Linked DNA regions of Xanthobacter dioxanivorans. Each later gene encodes a partner of the first gene's protein in a complex. Links are inferred from orthologs where the notes say so. Each region holds a gene or a part of one and is shown on either strand. Other genes may lie near its edges.

Evidence for each region. Proteins that work in one complex are often made in the same cells at the same time.
Region 2: the proteins of EZH22_RS26430 (region 1) and uvrB are in contact, whole or in part, in a crystal structure (PDB 7EGT), measured with the Thermus thermophilus proteins. The link is inferred for Xanthobacter dioxanivorans from one-to-one orthologs. Residues at the interface, in WP_096412145.1 of Thermus thermophilus: His654, Arg656, Phe657, Gln666, Asp668, Glu669, Lys680, Arg681, Leu682, Ser683, Lys685, Tyr686, Ala687; in WP_096411307.1 of Thermus thermophilus: Glu23, Leu25, Arg26, Asp27, Gly28, Glu29, Arg30, Phe31, Arg55, Glu326, Asp327, Phe328, Glu379, Ser382, Gln383, His398, Gly400, Arg401.

What each region holds. Positions count from the first base shown.
Region 1 is NZ_CP063362.1:5,675,395-5,682,973, forward strand. What follows is about bases 2,000-5,082. They hold EZH22_RS26430 (ATP-dependent helicase), read left to right. Parts: upstream 2,000-2,369; coding sequence 2,370-4,796; downstream 4,797-5,082. Other genes in these bases: EZH22_RS26425 (hypothetical protein), read left to right, coding at 2,000-2,187; EZH22_RS26435 (hypothetical protein), read right to left, coding at 4,883-5,082. In the rest of the region: EZH22_RS26415 (MFS transporter), read left to right, coding at 46-1,428; EZH22_RS26420 (cupin domain-containing protein), read left to right, coding at 1,529-1,870; more of EZH22_RS26425, read left to right, coding at 1,954-1,999; more of EZH22_RS26435, read right to left, coding at 5,083-5,155; EZH22_RS26440 (TIGR02301 family protein), read right to left, coding at 5,257-5,649; EZH22_RS26445 (NUDIX hydrolase), read right to left, coding at 5,729-6,214; EZH22_RS26450 (HD domain-containing protein), read left to right, coding at 6,437-7,000; EZH22_RS26455 (tyrosine phosphatase family protein), read left to right, coding at 6,997-7,503; EZH22_RS26460 (class I SAM-dependent DNA methyltransferase), read right to left, coding at 7,517-7,579. UniProt on the Escherichia coli protein: A helicase with DNA-dependent ATPase activity. Unwinds DNA duplexes with 3'-5' polarity. Translocates on single-stranded DNA with 3'-5' polarity. Initiates unwinding more efficiently from a nicked substrate than double-stranded DNA.
Region 2 is NZ_CP063362.1:3,168,580-3,173,374, forward strand. Bases 455-3,588 are described here. They hold uvrB (excinuclease ABC subunit UvrB), read right to left. Parts: upstream 3,254-3,588; coding sequence 656-3,253; downstream 455-655. Other genes in these bases: EZH22_RS14785 (hypothetical protein), read left to right, coding at 455-600; EZH22_RS14795 (hypothetical protein), read right to left, coding at 3,299-3,588. Outside these bases: more of EZH22_RS14785, read left to right, coding at 256-454; more of EZH22_RS14795, read right to left, coding at 3,589-3,976; EZH22_RS14800 (DMT family protein), read left to right, coding at 4,209-4,571; EZH22_RS14805 (hypothetical protein), read right to left, coding at 4,576-4,795. UniProt on the Escherichia coli protein: The UvrABC repair system catalyzes the recognition and processing of DNA lesions. A damage recognition complex composed of 2 UvrA and 2 UvrB subunits scans DNA for abnormalities.

The sequences.
Region 1 (7,579 bases):
GCTGTGCGCCCTTAGGGTCCGCTCCCGCCCCTTGCCACCCGCCCCATGCCATCCTCCCCCACCACCGGCGCGCCGGTCCTGTCCGCCCCGCGCCGCGCCATCCTCGGCTGGATCCTGTTCGATCCGGCCTGCCAGCCCTATTTCACCCTCATCACCACCTTCATCTTCGCCCCCTATTTCGCCTCCGCCGTCGCGCCGACGCCGGCGGACGGGCAGGCCCTGTGGGGATTTGCCACCGGCGCGGCGGGGCTGGTCATCGCCCTGTGCTCACCGGTGCTGGGGGCGGTGGCGGATGCGGCGGGGCGGCGCAAGCCGTGGATCGCCGTGTTCGGGCTGATGCTGATGGCGGGCGCGGCCGGGCTCTGGTTCGCCGCCCCCGGCGACACGGCGCGCATCCCCTTCGTCCTCGCCGCCTTCGCGGTCGGCACCATCGGGGTGGAGTTCGCCACCGTCTTCAACAACGCCATCATGCCGAGCCTCGCCCCGCCGGAACGGCTCGGCCGTCTCTCCGGCACCGGCTGGGCGGCGGGCTATTTCGGCGGCCTCGTCTCGCTGGCGCTCATGCTCGCCTTCTTCTCCACCCAGCCGGACACCGGCCTGACCCTGCTCGGCCGGCCGCCGGCCTTCGGGCTGGAGGCCGCCGCCCGGGAGGGAGACCGGTTTTCGGGGCCGTTCACGGCGCTGTGGTTCGCGGTGCTGGTGCTGCCCATGTTCCTGTTCGTGCCCGATGCGCCCGCCGCCATGCCCATGCGGGCGGCCATCAAGGCCGGCGTCGCCGAGATCCGCGCCCTACTGCCGAAGCTGAAGGCGCGGCCGGTGCTTGCCCGCTTCCTCCTCGCCAACATGGTGTATGCGGACGGGCTGGTCGCCCTGTTCGCCTTCGGCGGCATCTATGCGGCGGGCACGTTCGGCTGGGGCTCCATCGAGATCGGCATCTTCGGCATCGCGCTCACCCTCACCGGCACCGCCGGGGCGCTGGCCGGCGGATGGCTCGACGACGCGCTGGGGCCGCGCGTGGTGATTCTTGCGGCGCTCGTGGCGCTGCTCGTCGCCTGCCTCGGCCTGCTGAGCCTGGACCGCGACGCCGTGCTGTTCGGCCTCGTGCCCACCGCGCCGGGCGCGGGCGGCCTGTTCGGCTCGCTGCCGGAGAAGGCCTATGTGGGCTTCGGCCTCCTCATCGGCCTGGTGGCCGGCCCGCTCCAGGCGGCGAGCCGCACGCTGCTGGTGCGCCTCGCGCCGCGGGAGAACATGGCCGAATGCTTCGGCCTGTTCGCCCTTTCGGGAAAGATCACCTCCTTCGCCGCGCCCACATCGGTGGCCGTGGTGACGGCGGCGACGGGAAGCCAGAAGGCGGGGGTGGCGGTGCTCCTCGCCTTCTTCACCCTCGGGGCGGTGCTGGTGGCGGGCGTGCGCGACCGGACGCGCTGACCGCAGCCTTCGCACGCCCCTTCGCACGCCCCTTGCCGGCGGCGCGGCGAGGGAAAAGGATGCGCCGCCAGACCATGCGTCGCAAAACAGGGAGGCCGCCATGGCCATGCGTTCCATCCGCTTCAACCCCGCGCCGGCCCTCGACAAGTCGGCGGCGACCACCGTGCACGAGTGGTACCAGGATCGCACCGGCGCCTTCTCCGCCGGCTTCTGGGCCTCCGAGCCGTCCGAGATTGAGGTCTCCTACGACGAGGACGAGTTCTGCGTGCTCATCGAGGGCACCGTCGAGCTCACCGACGCCACCGGCCACACCGAGACCTACGAGGCCGGCGCCTCCTTCCTCATCCCGTCGGGCTTCACCGGCACCTGGAAGAGCGTGACGCCGGTGCGGAAATTCTACGTGGTGCACCTGCCGAAAGCGCCGGCGGCGGCGCCGGCCTGAGGTGCGGCGGGAACCATCTGCGCCCGCGCCTTGTTGCCCTTCCAAGACCTTGCACAAGACCCTGCATTGGAAGGAGAAGCGCCATGTCAATCCGGCTTCAGATCGCAGCCATGCTGTTCCTGATGATCCAGGCGGTGATGTTCTTCACCGCCATCCTGTTCCTGCTGCTCTCGCCTTTGGCCCGCGACGCCATGGCGCTGATGCCCTGGGTGGTGGCCAGCACCGTCGCGGTCTCCCTGCCGCTCTCCTGGTGGCTGGCACCGCGGCTGCGCGCCCGCACCTGGCGCCGGGAAGGCACCATGGAATTGCTGAAGTGAATGGCTGAAGTGATCCGCCGACCCCGGTGGACCCGGGATCGGGCGCGCATCGCGCAGGATTGAGTCGCGGACCGGGGCTCGCGGAACACGACCCGAAAAGAGGCGCCCTCGCAATCGCCGTCATTGAGTGCCACTTTGTTCTCAACAGAGAATCAGGCCTTGCGAGTGAACCCTTGAACGAGTTGCCCGATCCGCGCCGGCGCGGCCCAGCCGCGCCCGAGCTTCCCGGCCTGCGCCCCGGCGGCATCGCCGCGCGGGCGCGCGCCGCCATGGCGCCGGCCGCGCCCGAAGCCTCCTACCTCGCCGGCCTCAATCCCGAGCAGCGCGAGGCGGTGGAGACGCTGGACGGGCCGCTCCTGGTGCTCGCCGGCGCCGGCACCGGCAAGACCCGCGTGCTCACCGCCCGCGTCGCCCACATCCTGTCGCAGGGCCGCGCCTATCCCTCGCAGATCCTGGTGGTGACCTTCACCAACAAGGCCGCGCGGGAGATGAAGGACCGCATCCACGCCATGGTGGGCGACCAGATCGAGGGCATGCCCTGGCTCGGCACCTTCCACTCCATCGGCGTGCGGATCCTGCGGCGCCACCACGAGCTGGTGGGGCTGAAGAGCGGCTTCACCATCCTCGACACCGACGACCAGATCCGCCTGCTGAAGCAGCTCTTGGCCGCCGAGAACATCGACGAGAAGCGCTGGCCGGCGCGGCTTCTGGCCTCCACCATCGACGGCTGGAAGAACCGCGGTCTGTCGCCGAAGGACGTGCCGCCGGGCGAGGGCGCGGTGTTCGCCAACGGCAAGGGCGGGATGCTCTACGCCGCCTACCAGGCGCGGCTGAAGGCGCTGAACGCGGTGGACTTCGGCGACCTGCTGCTGGAGGGCATCCGCCTGTTCCGCGAGAACCCGGACGTGCTCGCCGAATATCACAGGCGCTTCAAGTTCCTGCTGGTGGACGAGTATCAGGACACCAACGTCGCCCAGTATCTGTGGCTGCGCCTGCTGGCTCAGGGCTCGAAGAATGTCTGCTGCGTCGGCGACGACGACCAGTCCATCTATGGCTGGCGCGGCGCGGAGGTGGACAACATCCTCAGGTTCGAGAGCGACTTCCCCGGCGCCAAGGTGATCCGGCTGGAGCGCAACTACCGCTCCACCGGCCATATCCTCGCCTCCGCCGCCCACCTCATCGCCCACAATGAGGGCCGGCTCGGCAAGACCCTGTTCTCGGAGGGCGAGGCGGGCGAGCAGGTCACCGTCACCGGGGCGTGGGATTCCGGCGAGGAGGCCCGCGCCGTCGGCGAGGAGATCGAGGCGCTGCAGCGCGCCGGGCATCGCCTGTCGGAGATCGCCATCCTCGTGCGCGCCTCCTTCCAGATGCGCGAGTTCGAAGACCGGTTCGTCACGCTCGGCCTGCCCTACCGGGTCATCGGCGGCCCGCGCTTCTACGAGCGGGCGGAAATCCGCGATGCGCTGGCCTATCTGCGCTGCGTGAACTCCCCCGCCGACGACCTCGCCTTCGAGCGCATCGTCAACGTGCCCAAGCGCGGGATCGGCGATGCCACGGTGAAGCAGATCCACGATGTCGCCCGTGCCGCCGGCGTGCCCTTGCAGGAGGCCGCGCGCGCACTCACGCAGAGCGAGGAATTGAAGCCCAAGGTGCGCGGCACCATGCGCGGCCTGATCGACGCGTTCGAGCGCTGGCGCGAGCAGGCGCGCGTCATGTCCCATACCGAGCTCGCCGAGATCGTGCTGGACGAGAGCGGCTACACCGAGATGTGGCAGAAGGACCGCTCCGCCGAGGCCGCAGGAAGGCTGGAGAATCTCAAGGAGCTGGTGCGCTCCATGGAGCCATTCGAGAACCTCTCCGGCTTCCTGGAGCACATCTCCCTGGTCATGGACACCGACAACGGCGCCGGCGAGGACGCGGTGCAGGTGATGACCCTGCACTCCGCCAAGGGGCTGGAGTTCGACACCGTGTTCCTGCCCGGCTGGGAGGAGGGCCTGTTCCCGCACCAGCGGGCGCTGGACGAGCAGGGCAAGGCCGGGCTGGAGGAAGAGCGGCGGCTCGCCTATGTGGGAATCACCCGGGCCCGCGCCTCGGCGCGCATCTATTTCGCCTCCAACCGGCGCATCCACGGCATGTGGAATTCCACCGTGCCGTCCCGCTTCCTCGACGAGCTGCCCGACGCCCATGTGCGGGTGGAGGAGAGCCGCGGCGGCGCGGGTTGGGGCGGGTCGAGCTATGGCGGCGGCAGCTACGGCGGCAGCCGGTTCGACCGGGCGGAGCCGTTTGCCGGCTCGTCCTACTCAACGCCAGGCTGGCAGCGGGCGCAGAACCAGCGCAGCAGCGGCGGCGGCTCCCGCGGCGGATTCTCGCAGGGCGCCGGCGCGCGCTACGACGCAGGCGCCTCCAGCCGGCGCGGGCCCATGGTGATCGAGGGCACGCTCGTCGCCACCTCGGCCGGCGCGCCCTCCGCCTTCAGCACCGGCGAGCGGGTGTTCCACATCAAGTTCGGCTATGGCGAGGTGGTCGGCATCGACGGCAACAAGCTCACCGTCCAGTTCGACAAGGCCGGCGAGAAGCGGGTGCTGGAGACCTACCTGGAAAAGGTGTGATCTGGAGAAGGTGTGATCTGGAGAAGGTGTGATCTGGAGAAGGTGGGAGGGGCGGCTGCCGCCCCCGCCCGCCCGCCCCGCCCGCCTCAGTGCTTGAGGCCGGCCACCGTGTATTCCCCGGCCGCGACCCGCTCGGCGAGGCGGGTGACGAAGGTGGCGCTGGCCTCTTCCCCATAGGTCGCGACAAGGCTGCGCAGGGCGGTGAACAATGCCGCCTGGATCAGGCAGTCCTCCTCGAGCCCCTCGCGCACCGCTTCCACCCAGGCGTCGTTCAGGCAGGTGAGCGCCACATGACGATCGTCGGCGGCCATGTCCGCGATTTCAGGCAGATCGATGGAAAGGGTCGGCAGAGTGGACACGTGGTGGGCCTCCGCATCGCAGGACGGCGGTGCAGGGCTTCTCTAGCATGCTTCGCCGGTCCGTTCAGGCCGCTTCTAACCAAAAGGTTAACAGCGCCGGCTCAGTTTCCGCCGTAGCGGACCACGATGTCGTGAGCGAGCCGGGACCCCTCCTCCAGCTGCCGGTCCACGGCGAACCGGGCCGCCGGCGTGCAGATGCGGTAGACCTCCGCATAGCTGGAATAGCCGCGGTTGAAGCTCGCGATGATCTTGGCCTTGCGCGTGTCGGAGGGCTGCTCCGTATCGATGAGGCTCTGCATCTCGCCGCGCCATTTCTGCGCCTCGCCGGATACGCCGCAGAGCGGGCGCAGGTAGTGCAGTGCGCCGAGGATCTCCGCCAGCCGCATCAGGTCCGGATCATAGGGCGGCGGCGCGCCTTCGGTCGGGCCGGCGGCGGATGCGGGCCCGGCGGCGAGCGCCAGCGTGGCGGCGAGGAGGAAGATGGCGATGCGCATGATGGCGATGTGTCCCGCCTCACTCCTGCGGCCGGAGCGGGCCCAGGTCAAGACCGGAGAGGGTCAAGACCGGAAGGGGTCAGGGCTCGAGGACGAGGCGGGCCGCCTGCTCCACCACGTCGGCGAGCCCGAGCGTGGTGGCAAGGCCCGCCACCTCGTTCGGCCGGAACCAGCCCACCTCGGCCGCCTCCGGTCCCGGCGCGGGTTCGCCCGCGCGCCAGCGCGCCGCATGGGCGATGACCACGAAATGCGCCGAGAGGTCTCCCTCCGGGTCGCGGATGATGATGTCCCGCGCGGCGGCGAGGCCGACGATCTCGGCCTCCACTCCCACCTCCTCCATCACCTCGCGGGCGGCCGCCTCGGCCAGGGTCTCGCCCGGCTCGACACGACCGCCGGGCAGGCTCCACAGGCCGGCGCCGGGGTTGGCGGCGCGACGGGCGAGCAGCACCAGCGGGCCGCGGAAGACGGCGGCGCTCGCCGCGAGGGTGGGGCGAACCGGCGGACGCGGCGGCGCGATCGCGGCGGCGTCGGGGCTGGGGACAACTGAGCTTGGGACGTCGGACATGGCTGGCTCGCGCAGGCTCGGGCTAGACAAGAGTCGGGCTGGGCAGGCCAGCCCGTGACGGGCGGCTTGTGGTACGTGACGCCGAGCTTACCTTCCCTGCGCCAACGGAGCACGCGATTCGTGACACCGACGAAAGAGGGGCCCTCCCCCTCGCCTTCAGCCTCGCCCTCCCCGGCGCCGGCGCGCCGGCGGGCGGGCGCCGCGCCGCGGGCGTGGCAGCGCATGCTGTCGGGCCGGCGCCTCGATCTCCTCGACCCCTCCCCCCTCGACGTGGAGCTGGAGGACATCGCCCACGGCCTCGCCCGCGTCGCGCGCTGGAACGGCCAGACCTCCGGCGACAACATCTTTTCCGTCGCTCAGCATTCGCTGCTGGTGGAGCGGCTGTCGCGGCGCACGCACCCCGATCTCGACCCGCGCTGGCGCCTGTGCGTGCTGCTGCACGATGCGCCGGAATATGTGATCGGCGACATGATCTCGCCGTTCAAGGCGGTGCTGGGCGGCGACTACAAGGCGGTTGAGGCGCGCCTCCTGGCCGCCATCTCGCTGCGCTTCTCGCTTCCCCCGCTCTGGCCCGAGGCGCTGGTCAAGATCGTGAAGACCGCCGACCGCGCCGCCGCCTATTTCGAGGCCACCCGCCTCGCCGGCTTTTCCGCGCCGGAGGCCCAGGCCTTCTTCGGCCGGCCGCCCCGCCTCGACGCCGCCGAGGAAAAGGATTATCTCACGCCATGGGAGGCGGAAATCGCCAAAGCGCGGTTCCGGAAGCGTTTCGAGGAGCTGAATCCATGATCCATGTCTGCTCCCTCGCCAAGCTGCACGAGACGGTGGAAGCCACCGGTGCGCGGCATGTCATCACGCTGATCAACGGCGGCACGGTCCTGACCCGGCCGAGCAATGTGGACCCCACCAACCACCTCTTCCTCGGCATCAACGACATCGTGGAGGAGATCGAGGGCATGGTGGCGCCGGACGAGGCGCACATGCTTGAGCTGTTCGAGTTCGTGCGCGCCTGGCCCCGCCAGACGCCGCTGGTGATCCACTGCTACGCCGGCATCTCGCGCTCGACGGCCGCCGCCTATGCCACGCTGTGCGCCCTGCTGCCGGAGCGCGACGAGCTGGAGCTGGCCCAGCGCCTGCGCCACGCCTCGCCCACGGCGACGCCCAACCCGCGCATCGTCACCCTGGCCGATGCCGCGCTCAAGCGCGACGGGCGGATGGTCGCCGCCATCCATTCCATCGGCCGCGGGGAAGATGCCTTCGAGGGCGCGCCCTTCAGCCTGCCGGTGAGCTGAGGGCGCAGCCGGCTCAGCCGCGCCCCAGCACGCAGACGAGGCCCGGCACCGGCACGCTTTTCTCCGCGCGGGTGGA
Region 2 (4,795 bases), 2.5 Mb from region 1 along the record:
GAGGTGTAGAACGATTAATTCATGTGAATTGATGCATTCCCCGCGAGTGAGGCGCGCAAATTCCTCCATTTTTGCGGCGACCGCAAGGGGACCGCGCCGGCGGCGTGCCCGGCAACCGCGATTCCGCTGTTCCGCCCGGTGCGCGCGGGGCTAAGCTTCACCACGCGTTTTCCCGCCCGGCCGCAGGCGGAGAGGATGGGCAGGAGGACGCGAGCGCCCAGGCACGCCTTGCCAACCGAGATGAGGACCGTCGCCATGACAGGACAGCCGCAGCCTCGCGCCCATGCTTCCGGAACCGCGGCCGAAGGCGCGCCGGCCGCAAGAGGCGGGCTGGCGCAACGGCGTCGCCACGTCGTCCTGCGCAAGGGAGCGCTCGGCGCCGGCTCGGCCGGTGCCGGTGCCGTCGGAGCGGTGGCTGTCGGCGCATTGGTGGTTGGGGCGCTGACGGTCGGCGCCCTGGCGATCGGCGCGCTCGCCATCGGCCGCCTGCGCATCGGACGGGCACGCATCGTCCGCCTGGAGATCGACGAACTGGTGGTGGGCCGGATGGAAAGGGCCGCCGGCGGCGAAGCGGTGTCACCGCCTCGCCGCCCTCTTTGATCGGTCGCTGCTGATTTCACCGCCTCGATGAAACAAGGCGCCGCACGCCGCTGCCTCACTTCGAGCGGCGGCCGCCTTTCCGGTAGCCCTTGGTTCCGGGATCCGGCCGGGGACCCGGGCGGAAGCTGTCCTCCGCGAGCGGGACGACGCGGTCGGAGCCGGGGCCCATGTCGTCGAGGGAGGGCTTGTGGGCGCGTGTCTCGGGCGGCGCATAGGGCGCCTGCGCCTCGCCCATGCCCTCCGGCTCGGAGCCGCGGGACTTGCCCTTGGCCCCGCCGCGGCCGCGCGGCAACAGGGCGGCGGCGCCTTCCTTCGGCGGCAGGTTGGCTGCCTTGCCGTATTTGCGGGCGCCCCTGTAGCCCCCGGTCTTGTCGTCCACCGCTTCCTGCCGGGCGAGGGGATCGTCCGCCACCGCAAGCTCGGTGGCCTCCAGCCGGCGGATCTCGTCGCGCAGGCGCGCGGCGGTCTCGAAGTCGAGGTCGGCGGCGGCGGCGCGCATGCGCTTCTCCAGGTCCGCCATGACCGCCTTGAGATTGTGCCCGAAGGCCGCGCCGTCCTCGGCAAGGCCCGCATCCACCTGCACGTGGTCGCGCTCGTAGACCGAGTTGAGGATGTCGCCGATGGCCTTCTTCACGCTCTCCGGCGTGATGCCGTGCTCGGTATTGTAGGCCACCTGCTTCTCGCGCCGGCGGGAGGTCTCCGCCATGGCCCGCTCCATGGAGCCGGTGACGCGGTCGGCATAGAGGATCACCCGCCCGTCCACGTTGCGGGCGGCGCGGCCGATGGTCTGCACCAGCGAGGTCTCGGAGCGCAGGAAGCCTTCCTTGTCCGCGTCGAGGATGGCCACCAGCCCGCATTCGGGGATGTCGAGGCCCTCGCGCAGCAGGTTGATGCCGATGAGCACGTCGAACGCCCCGAGGCGCAGGTCGCGGATGATCTCGATGCGCTCGATGGTGTCGATGTCCGAATGCATGTAGCGCACGCGGATGCCGTTCTCGTGCAGGTATTCGGTGAGGTCCTCGGCCATGCGCTTGGTGAGCACCGTGACCAGCGTGCGGTAGCCCTTGGCCGCCACGGCGCGGACCTCGCCGAGGAGGTCGTCCACCTGGGTACGCGCCGGGCGCACCTCCACCGGCGGGTCGATGAGGCCGGTGGGACGGATGACCTGCTCCACGAACACGCCACCGGTCTTCTCCATCTCCCAGGTGCCGGGGGTGGCGGAGACGTGCACGGTCTGCGGCCGCATGGCCTCCCATTCCTCGAAGCGCAGCGGCCGGTTGTCCATGCAGCTGGGCAGGCGGAAGCCGTATTCGGCCAGCGTCGCCTTGCGGCGGAAGTCGCCGCGATACATGGCGCCGATCTGCGGGATGGTGACGTGGCTCTCGTCGATGAAGACGAGGGCGTTGTCCGGCACGTACTCGAACAGGGTGGGCGGCGGCTCGCCGGGCTTCCTGCCGGTGAGCCAGCGGGAATAGTTCTCGATGCCGGCGCAGCTGCCCGTCGCCTCCATCATCTCCAGGTCGTAGCGGGTGCGCTGCTCCAGCCGCTGGGCTTCCAGCAGGCGGCCCATCTTGTAGAGCTCGTCGAGGCGCATTTTCAGCTCGGCCTTGATGCCGGAAATGGCCTGGATCAGCGTCGGGCGCGGGGTGACATAGTGGGAGGCGGCGTAGACGCGCACGCTCTTCATGTCGCCGCTCTTGTGCCCGGTGAGTGGATCGAACTCGGCGATGCTCTCCACCTCGTCGCCGAACAGGGAGACGCGCCAGGCGCGGTCCTCGTAGTGGGCGGGGAAGATCTCCACGCTGTCGCCGCGCACCCGGAAGGTGCCGCGGGCGAAATCGGACTGAATGCGCTTGTATTGCAGGGCCACGAGGTCGGCGAGGAGGGCGCGCTGGTCGATGCGCTCGCCCACCTTGATGTCGAAGGTCATGGCCGAATAGGTCTCGACCGAGCCGATGCCGTAGATGCACGACACCGAGGCGACGATGATCACGTCGTCGCGCTCCAGCAGCGAGCGGGTGGCCGCATGGCGCATGCGGTCGATCTGCTCGTTGATGGAAGATTCCTTCTCGATATAGGTATCGGTGCGCGGAACGTAGGCTTCCGGCTGGTAGTAGTCGTAGTAGGAGACGAAATATTCCACCGCATTGTCGGGGAAAAAGCTCTTGAACTCGCCGTAGAGCTGCGCCGCCAGCGTCTTGTTGGGGGCGAGCACGATGGCCGGGCGCTGGAGCTGCTCGATCACCTTGGCCATGGTGAAGGTCTTGCCCGAGCCGGTGACGCCGAGCAGCACCTGGTCGCGCTCGCCGGCCTCAGCCTGCGCGCACAGCTCGGCGATGGCCTGGGGCTGGTCGCCGGCGGGCTCGAAGTCGCTCTTCATGGTGAAGTGGACGCCGCCCTCGGACTTTTCCGGGCGGGGCGGGCGATGGGGCATCCAGGTCTGGCCGTTGACCTCGGGCCGTCCCTCCTCGATCAGCCGCGAGAGCGCCTGCACGGTGGCGGATGCTCCCGCCGATTCGAAATCGAGCGAGAGCGCTCCCGGCTCGAGCCCGAGGGACTGGGCGAGCGCGGGATCAAGCGCCTGCTGGGGCGCCGGCTCGAAGTGACGCTGGGAGCGCTCTCCGAGCTTGCCGGGACGGGATGCTTTGGCCATGGGGGGAATATGGGCCGCGCCACCCCGGCTCGCAACGCCGTGCACCTACCGCGGGATCGTTTCCACGGCGCCGACCATCTGCTTGCCGTCAAACGAGAGGTTGTAGGCGCGCTTGAGCTGAGCCTTGATCTTCGGCTCCAGGGCTTTCAGCTTGATCGCAAGGTCGGCGGAGAAGCCCGCGTCCCGCTTCACCCCGAAATGCACGTCTCCCAGGTAAACCGCGCGGATCTGGTAGACCGCGCGGGCGGAGCGTTCGCTCATATAGGCTGCGGCGCAGCCCCGCCGGGACACGAGCTGGCTGAAGACGGCGTTGGCCTGTTCCTGAGATACATAGCGCTTCACGACCCGGGTCAATTTGAGTTCGTAATAGTCCGAAAGGGAGCCCTGCAATTCCGCCGACACCACCGACAATTTGAGGCCCGATACGCCGCCGCTGACCGAAAACGTCGAGAGCAGGTCGATGTCGGCGACGGTGCTTTCATCCTGATACGAAATGCCCTTCAAGAGGCTCGCCGGCATGTCGCACAAGAGCGCGATCGACACCGGTCCCTGACCGTTCGATCCCGCCCGATCGTAGGACGTGTAGAGATAGGCGGCCCGAATTCCGGTTTCCGGAGGGGAGACGGCGCGGGCACCGAAGGGAACGCCGCCGGCGCACCCGGCGAGGCCGAAGCCGAGTCCAAGAGCCGCCATCAAAGGATATTTATTCATGATTGCCCCCAATCAATGATTTCAACTTTTAGTTGTGACAGATTCGCGCGCACGGTCAACGCGAGACGGGGGCTCATCTCCCTCTTTGATTGTGTGTGATAAATTTGCATCCATGAGTGGCGATCGCCGCACGGACGCCGCCGGGGAAACGCGTGCATGGGAGAAGCAACAGGGACGGCCCGCATGGTCGCAACGACCCTGATGGTCCATCATGCAGGCCGGTTAATCGTCCTGAAGCTGCCCCATGCCCTCCCTGACGTCTCTCCTGCCACCGCAGATCCTGCCCATCGTCATGCTGGTCGCCTCGAACGTCTTCATGACGTTCGCCTGGTACGGCCACCTCAAGCACAAGTCGTCACCACTGCTCATCGCCATCGTGGCAAGCTGGGGCATTGCATTTTTCGAGTATTGCCTCGCCGTTCCGGCCAACCGCTTCGGCTCGGAAGTCTATTCCACGGCGCAGCTCAAGACGATGCAGGAGGTCATCACCCTGCTTGTCTTTGCCGGTTTCTCCGTGCTCTACCTGAAGGAGCCGCTGGGCTGGAATCACCTCGTGGGCTTCGCCTTCATCGCCGGCGGCGCCTTCTTCATCTTCCACAAATTCTGAGGGTCTATTCCCCGAGCGCCCGGCGCACCAGCGCCTCCACCTGGCCCACCGGCGCCTTCAGCCAGTCGTAGCCCGCGGGGATCTGTGCTTCCGCCAACTGCTCGGCGAAGCGCCCCACGTGACGCCGCGGATCGGCGCGGAACTGCGGCTGCGCCATGAAGAACTGCACCGACACGGTCGAGCAGGGATGCTTGGAGGCGGCCGAGAGATATTTCGGCACCTTC